DNA from 2 places in the Pseudoalteromonas sp. c7(2019) genome. Region 2 is predicted to be linked to the other one. Evidence: predicted binding sites of a transcription regulator. Region 2 holds the regulator's gene; the other holds the start of a gene.
The links. Region 2 encodes NrdR, which represses ribonucleotide reductase genes. Its sites were predicted from a motif close to AAACACNANATNTNGTGTTT; they were not measured.
Positions count from the first base shown of each region.

Region 1: the regulator NrdR is predicted to act here: its motif matches at 2,444-2,463, upstream of nrdA (class 1a ribonucleoside-diphosphate reductase subunit alpha).

Region 1 covers NZ_WTKS01000001.1:374,148-378,581, reverse strand. The annotation lists gene gyrA (DNA topoisomerase (ATP-hydrolyzing) subunit A) at 1-607, opposite strand, end outside; gene ubiG (bifunctional 2-polyprenyl-6-hydroxyphenol methylase/3-demethylubiquinol 3-O-methyltransferase UbiG) at 784-1,494, shown strand; gene GQR38_RS01625 (HAD-IA family hydrolase) at 1,494-2,174, shown strand; gene nrdA (class 1a ribonucleoside-diphosphate reductase subunit alpha) at 2,583-4,434, shown strand, end outside.
Region 2 covers NZ_WTKS01000004.1:14,771-19,204, forward strand. The annotation lists gene GQR38_RS05475 (riboflavin synthase) at 1-605, opposite strand, end outside; gene ribD (bifunctional diaminohydroxyphosphoribosylaminopyrimidine deaminase/5-amino-6-(5-phosphoribosylamino)uracil reductase RibD) at 632-1,756, opposite strand; gene nrdR (transcriptional regulator NrdR) at 1,923-2,372, opposite strand; gene glyA (serine hydroxymethyltransferase) at 2,741-3,997, opposite strand; gene thrC (threonine synthase) at 4,267-4,434, opposite strand, start outside.

The DNA of each region.
Region 1 (4,434 bases), on a different contig from region 2:
AATCAGGATTTTGAATAAGTGCCAAACAACCGTTCACAACTTCAGTTAAGTTATGTGGTGGTATATTTGTAGCCATACCTACTGCAATACCCGACGAACCATTCACTAATAAATTAGGGACTTTCGTAGGTAACACGTCAGGGATGAACTCAGTGCCGTCGTAGTTAGGAACGAAATCAACCGTTTCTTTTTCAAGATCGGCTAATAACTCATGCGACATTTTTGCCATACGTACTTCTGTATAACGCATTGCCGCTGCTGAATCACCATCAACCGAACCGAAGTTACCTTGGCCATCTACAAGCATATAACGTAGTGAGAATGGCTGAGCCATACGAACTATCGTGTCATAAACTGCACTGTCGCCGTGTGGATGGTATTTACCGATTACGTCACCGACCACACGGGCCGATTTTTTGTAAGGCTTGTTCCAGTCATTACTAAGCTCGTTCATTGCAAACAAAACGCGGCGATGAACAGGTTTTAAGCCGTCACGTACGTCTGGTAATGCACGTCCTACTATTACGCTCATTGCGTAATCTAAGTAGGAGTTTTTTAACTCGTCTTCAATATTGACTGGCAGAATTTCATTGGCGAGATCAGTCATTTGATATCACATTCCTTCAGTATCAGCTCTCAACAACCCGGTATTGGGTATTAAGAGTATTGTTATTATTTCTAACAGCCATGCTATCACAATTAATTTTAATTTACAGGCGCAAAACTTTGCGATTTATCAATTTAGCCCTATATAATGGCCTCAGATTGACGAGGAAGTATTTTATGACCGAACATCAAAATGTAGATCACGCAGAAATAGCAAAATTTGAAGCCATCGCTGAGCGTTGGTGGGACCTAGACGGAGAATTCAAACCTCTTCACGAAATTAACCCGTTACGTTTAGACTTTATAGCAAACAAAACGCAAGGCTTATTCGATAAAGAAACACTCGACGTTGGCTGTGGCGGCGGTATTTTAAGCCAAAGCATGGCGCGTATGGGTGCAAAAGTAACTGGCATCGATATGGGCCAAGAACCTTTAACTGTTGCTAAGTTGCACAGTTTAGAAACTGGCGTAAATGTAGATTATATAAAAGTGCCTGCAGAAGAGTTTGCAACACAGTACCCTGAGCGCTTTGATGTAATAACGTGTATGGAAATGCTTGAACACGTTCCCGACCCAGCATCTATCATTCATGCCGTAGCCGCACTTGCCAAACCAGGCGCAGACGTGTTTTTTTCAACCCTGAACAAAACACCTAAAGCATACTTATACGCTATTGTTGGCGCTGAAAAACTCTTAAAAATGGTGCCTGAAGGTACACACGACCATAAAAAGTTTATAAAGCCTGCACAGCTTATTGCATGGGCAGAGCAAGCCGGTTTAAAAGTTCGTGCAAGTACAGGGCTTTCTTATAACCCACTATCAAAGCAATATACGCTCAATAGTGACGTTAGCGTAAATTACATACTTTATTTTGAGAAGTTAGCTTAATGGCTAACTCTCAAGCCCCCCTACCCCTTATTGAGTACGATGCATTTTTATTTGATTTAGACGGCACCCTACTCGACACCGCTGATGATTTAGGTGCCGCTTTAAACACAGTCCTTATTAGCAATAAAATAGAACCTGTTAGTAGTGATATATACCGTCCTGCCGCATCTAACGGCGCAGGCGCATTATTAGAGGCTGGTTTTAAAGAATTATGGGCTAAACAACCCCAAAGCGAGCTTATAAAGCAATTAGTTGACGAGTACGCCACAAACATAGCAAATCACACACGTTGCTTCAGCGGAGTTGAATCGTTACTTATCGCCCTTGATCAGAAAAAGATCAAATGGGGGATCATGACTAATAAACCAGGGTTTTTAACCGATCCTTTAGTGGCAGCTATTCCCGCATTAAAAAATGCCAGTGTAGTAATAAGTGGCGACACATTAGCTGAAGCTAAGCCATCACCTTTACCACTGCTGCATTGTGCAAAGCTTATGCAGGTAGAACCAAGCCGTTGTTTATACATTGGTGATGCACAGCGTGACATACAAGCAGGCAAAGCGGCAGGTATGCATACCGCAACGGCACTTTGGGGTTACATCCCAAGTATTGATGAAGCCAACAGCTGGAATGCTGATTTTAACTGGCAAAGCCCAATTGATGGTTTTAACCATATATAGTGCTATGTTAATTATTAAACACTATATATTGTGATTGTGTTAGTTTTCACACAAAGCTTGCTGATAAAAAAAGCAGTCAAAATTTATTTTTAAAATGAGTAAATTTAGCAGATCATTAGTTGATTTTTGCATATTTCAACTTAAATGATTGTTCGAAGGTGAGTGTCTACTAACACAAATGCGTTATCCCAAAGTTATCCACAAACAGGGGCAATTATGTCCCTTGCAAAACAACTCAGACCACACTATCTTGTGATCTCTAAATTGAACAACACCAGATATTGTGGCCAAATGTTATTCAATTAAATTCGCCAATACGGTGAAACCTATAATAAATGAGTATGTACCTTGCTTCGGCGAGGCATAAAGCATTGGTCAAAATACATAATTCCCAAGGAATACAGGCAAATGAACCAACAGTTATCTGTAAGCAAACGTGACGGGCGCAAAGAGCCTCTTGATCTGGATAAGATCCATCGCGTCATTGAATGGGCCGCCGAAGGTTTAAGCAACGTTTCGGTTTCGCAAGTTGAATTAAAATCGCACATTCAGTTTTACGACGGTATTCGTACTAAAGACATTCACGAAACCATCATTAAAGCAGCAGCGGATCAGATTTCAAAAGAATCGCCTGATTATCAATACTTAGCTGCACGTTTAGCTGTATTCCATTTACGTAAAAAAGCGTACGGTCAATTTGAGCCACCACGTTTATTTGACCACGTAACAAAAATGGTTGGCGATAAACGCTACGATGCTCACTTATTAGTAGATTACACAGAGCAAGAATTAGACGAGCTTGATGCATATCTTGATCATTCTCGCGATCTTAACTTTAGCTACGCGGCTGTAAAACAGCTTGAAGGTAAGTATCTCGTTCAAAACCGTGTATCGGGTGAAATCTACGAAAGTGCACAGTTTTTATATATTTTAGTAGCAGCGAGCTTATTCTCTGACTACCCACGTGAAACACGCGTTTCTTACATTAAGCGCTTTTACGACGCAGTATCGTTATTTAAAATATCTCTACCAACGCCAATTATGTCGGGTGTACGTACACCTACTCGCCAGTTTAGCTCGTGTGTATTAATTGAATGTGGCGATAGCCTTGATTCAATCAATGCAACGTCGTCAGCTATTGTTAAATACGTTTCACAACGCGCAGGTATTGGTATTAATGCTGGTCGAATTCGTGCGCTAGGTAGCCATATTCGTAACGGCGAAGCGTACCACACAGGTTGTATTCCTTTTTATAAGCACTTTCAAACAGCTGTTAAAAGTTGTTCGCAAGGTGGTGTACGTGGCGGCGCTGCAACATTGTTCTACCCGCTTTGGCATTTAGAAGTAGAGAACCTACTTGTACTTAAAAATAACCGTGGTGTGGACGACAACCGCGTTCGTCACCTAGATTACGGCGTACAATTTAATAAACTAATGTACTCTCGTTTAATTAAAGACGACTACATTACGTTATTTAGCCCATCAGATGTGCCTGGTCTTTACGATGCATTTTTTGAAGACCAAGCTGAGTTTGACGCGCTTTACGTAAAATACGAACAAGACGAATCGATTCGTAAAAAACGCATTAAAGCGATTGAGCTTTTCTCTATGTTTGCGCAAGAGCGTGCAAGTACAGGTCGTATTTATTTACAAAATGTGGACCACTGTAATACACATAGCCCGTTCATTGCTAAAGTTGCGCCTATTCGCCAATCTAACTTATGTTTAGAAATTGCATTGCCAACTAAGCCACTTAATAACGTAAATGACGAAGAAGGCGAAATTGCCCTTTGTACACTGTCTGCGTTTAACTTAGGTGCAATAGAATCACTAGATGAGCTTGAAGAGCTAGCTGAACTTGCAGTACGCGCCCTTGATAACTTACTTGATTTCCAAGACTACCCAGTACCGGCTGCTAAAAATGCAACTATGGGTCGTCGAACGTTAGGTATAGGCGTGATTAACTACGCATACTACCTAGCTAAAAACGGTAAGCGTTATTCAGATGGCAGCGCAAATGCACTGACTCATAAAACATTTGAAGCGATTCAATACTACTTGATGAAAGCATCAAACGAGCTTGCTAAAGAGCGTGGTGCCTGTCCTAAGTTTAACGAAACAACGTATTCACAAGGCATTATGCCAACAGATACGTACAAACGTGATTTAGATAAAATTTGTGATGAGCCACTTCATCTTGATTGGGATACACTACGTGCAAATATTAAAGAGCACGGTATGCGTAACTCAACACTAAGTG
Region 2 (4,434 bases):
CCCGTTGGTTGCTCTGCACCTTTTATAAGGCGCTCTAAATAACGTGCAATTTGATCGACTTCTAAATTAACTTGAGTGCCTACTTTAAAGTGAGCAATTGTGGTTTGCTCACTCGTATGTGGAACAATTGTTAATTTGAATTTATTACCTTCTACAGCGTTTACTGTCAGGCTTATACCATCAATACATACCGAACCTTTGTACGGGATGTATTTCATTAAATTTTCTTCGGTTGTAAGCCAATATTCTGTTGCTCGAGCGTTTGCTGTAATGCTTGTAATAGTTGCTATGCCATCAACATGGCCAGATACTAAATGACCGCCTAAACGCGAAACAGGTTGCATGGCTTTTTCAAGATTCACCGTTTGCCCTAAAGCATAGTGAGCAAAACCGGTTAAACCAATCGTCTCGTTAGATAAATCAGCACTAAAACCGTCAATATGTTTATCAACTACGGTTAAGCAAACGCCATTGGTTGCAATGCTGTCGCCTAGCTTTACGTCTTCCATATCAAGGTCAGCACTTTGGATACGAATGGCTAAGTCGCCTTGTTTTTTTTGTAATAAAGCAATTTTGCCTGTGGCTTCTATTATCCCAGTAAACATAGCGCTACTCTTTTTATTAAGTGATTTTAATGAGTTTTTAACGCGGTGATACGTAAATCGTCACCAATGCGCGCACATTCATTAAATGTTAAATCAACGGTGTTTTGCATACTCGTCAATTCAGGAAAATTAACTAAACTTTTTGAATCATGGCCCATTAATTTAGGCGCCAAATAAAAAACAAACTCGTCAACTAAATCAAGCTCTGTCATTTTACCAGCAAGTGTTGCTCCGCTCTCAAGCCAAACATTATTAAACTGCAGTTGCCCAAGCTTTTCTAAAACAGCCTGTAAATCAACTTTGCCGTTACTTTCACTTACTTCAATATGCTTTACAAAATGCGGCCATTGCAGTGATTTATCAACCTTAGTCGTAAATATTATTACATCACTTTGGATTTTAAATAAAGCAAGGTTGGGCGTTAAACGATTCTGTGAATCAATTATAACACGCACGGGCTGGCGAAGCGGTAAATCGGTAGGTAGCGTGCAAGGCAACTCGCTTAGCCGCACATTAAGTTTAGCATCGTCTACTAACACGGTATCGGCACCGGTTAAAATAGCGCAGCTTTGCGCTCGGTATAATTGTACGTCTTGGCGAGCAGCGGGACTTGTGATCCACTTACTTTGCCCATTTTTAAGCGCTGTTTTACCATCTATGCTTGCTGCCATTTTACAGGTCACATAAGGTAAGCCTTGTTCCATTCGCTTAAAAAAGCCAACGTTAAGTGCGCGAGCTTGTGATTCAAGTAATCCATAAGCAACTTCAATACCGGCATCGCTCAGTATTTTAAGGCCTTTGCCTGCAACTTGTGGGTTTGTATCAACCATAGCGGCAATTACTTTTACAACGCCCGCCTTTTTTAAGCCTTCAGCACACGGTGGCGTACGCCCATAATGACTACACGGTTCAAGCGTTACATAAGCCGTTGCACCTTGTGCACTATTACCAGCTATTGCCAGTGCATTTACTTCAGCATGGCCTTGACCTGCTAATTGATGAAAACCCTCACCAATTATTTGATTATTTTTAACTAATACACAGCCAACATTAGGGTTAGGCGTGGTAGTAAACCGGCCTTTTTTGGCAAGTTCTATGGCGCGTGCCATATACATTTCGTCATGTTCGGTAAAAGGAACTTGGTTAAGCATTTATTATACCAATTGCGTTAAATAAGTGGTCTATTATAGCGCTAAGAAAATAGCGCAATAACAAGGCGAAAATTATGACATATAGTTGTTCTATATGAATAATTTTTAACGCAGTGAGTGCGCTATTTAATGCGATAGAATGATCATGTTTTTAATAAAATTGGTATTACTCCCCTAAGCGGGCAATTTCTTCGCCAAATTCGCGTATATCTTCAAACGAGCGATAAACAGAGGCAAATCTTACGTACGCTACTTTATCGAGCTTTTTGAGGGCTTCCATAATGCATTCCCCCACCAAATGGCTTGAAATTTCTCGCTCACCCGTTGCGCGTAGTTGCGATTTTATTATATTCACTACTTCGTCTACCTGCTCTGTGCTCACTGGGCGTTTTTCGAGTGCGCGATTTAAGCCATTTAATAATTTATCTTCGTTAAATGGTTCGCGGCTGCCGTCTTGTTTAATAACACGAGGCATAACCAGTTCAGCGCCTTCAAATGTAGTAAAGCGCTCGTGGCAGTCGTTACACTCACGACGCCTGCGAACTTGATGGCCTCCGCCAACAAGGCGTGAGTCAATAACTTTAGTATCTTTTGCGGTACAAAATGGACAATGCATAGCTCGGTACTTCCGTTTTAAAACAAAAAAGACCGCTAAATAGCGGTCTTTTATCTTAGCAAAAAAATAGGGCCTGTTGACCTTTCAGGATTAAATTTGTTCTATCTAGGGGTGATTTAATCGCGGCTCGAGATTTGTAACCTAGTGGGCTAAGTAAAAATCGAGCAACAAAGAGTAAATCGCCCCTAGAACGAACCCGAGGGCAGTGCATGTTTGGCATTTATGCTGCGTTATCGCCTATTTGTGTGGAGTAACCACACTACATAGACTCTGCCTTGCTTAAAAGCCAAACATACTACTGCAAATTAAACCTCGAAAGATAAACAGGCCCCTAGCTTATGTGCTCTAAATTACTGCCGCTTATGCAATTAAGCGTAAACAGGTAATTTTGCACAAATTGCTTTTACTTTTTCTTTAACTTGCGCCTGTACAGATTCATCAGTGATGTTATCTAGTACGTCACAAATCCAGCCAGCAAGCTCTTTTGATTCTACTTCAGTAAAACCACGACGAGTAATTGCAGGAGAACCAATACGCAAACCAGATGTTACAAATGGTGAGCGTGGATCGTTCGGTACTGAATTTTTATTTACTGTGATGTTAGCGTTGCCTAGGGCTGCGTCTGCATCTTTACCAGTGATATCTTTATCGATTAAATCAAGTAAAAATAAGTGGTTTTCAGTTTTGTCAGAAACGATTTTGTAGCCGCGCTCTTGCATTACAGCAACCATTGCTTTTGCGTTTTTAACAACTTGTGTTTGGTATACTTTAAACTCTGGTTGAAGTGCTTCTTTAAATGCCACTGCTTTTGCTGCAATAACATGACATAAAGGACCGCCTTGGCCACCAGGGAAAACAGCGCTGTTAAGCTTTTTGTAGATTGCTTCGTCGCCACATGCAGAAATAATCAAACCACCACGAGGGCCTGCAAGTGTTTTATGCGTAGTTGTAGTTACAACGTGTGCATGAGGAACAGGGCTTGGGTAAACGCCTGCCGCAATTAAACCCGCAACGTGAGCCATATCAACAAACAGATAAGCACCGATTTTGTCAGCAATTTCACGGAATTTAGCCCAATCAACAATACCAGAGTACGCTGAGAAACCACCAATAATCATTTTTGGCTTGTGCTCAAGTGCTAGTGCTTCAACTTGTGCGTAATCAATTTCGCCCGTTGCTTCATCTAGTCCGTATTGGATTGCATTGTAAAGCTTACCAGAGAAGCTTACGTGAGAACCGTGAGTTAAGTGACCACCATGAGCTAAGCTCATACCTAATACAGTATCGCCAGCGTCTAATAATGCTAGAAAAACAGCAGCATTAGCTTGCGAACCAGCATGTGGCTGCACGTTAGCGTAGTCAGAACCAAATAATTCGTTAGCACGGTCAATTGCTAATTGCTCAACAACATCTACATGCTCACAACCGCCATAATAACGTTTGCCTGGGTAACCTTCTGCGTATTTGTTTGTAAGCTGTGAACCCTGCGCTTCTAGTACGCGTGGGCTACAGTAGTTTTCTGAAGCGATTAGTTCGATATGCTCTTCTTGGCGAGCAGTTTCTTTGGTTATCGCGTCAAATAACTCTGGATCAAAATCCGAAATATTCATGCTACGTTCTAACATTGGGGTCTCCTAGGGCAACGTGTATGGTGTTTTTTAGAGGCTTTATTGTACGCTTTAAACGACTCTTTGCCTACGCTCTTAAGTTGAGGATATTTAAACAGGGATTGAAACTATTTCACAGCTCTTTTAAGATGATATTTTTTTATAAAGCCATAATAATTTTAAATGAATTATATTTACTACATTTAATTAGTAAATATAACTAAGTGTATTCATCCGTATAAAGTTATAAAAAAAGCGGCTCAAGCCGCTTTTCCTTTTAATTTAACTTAGCCTAATTTAGCGAGCATTTCGGTACGTAACGCGTCGTAATCGGCGTTCATATCGCTTGCTAGGCATGGTTTTGCTAGTGCATCAGCAAGTGGTTTTGGCATACCTAATTCAATATTTAGAATACCCTCTACGCTTTCTTTAAACTTAGCAGGATGAGCTGTCGC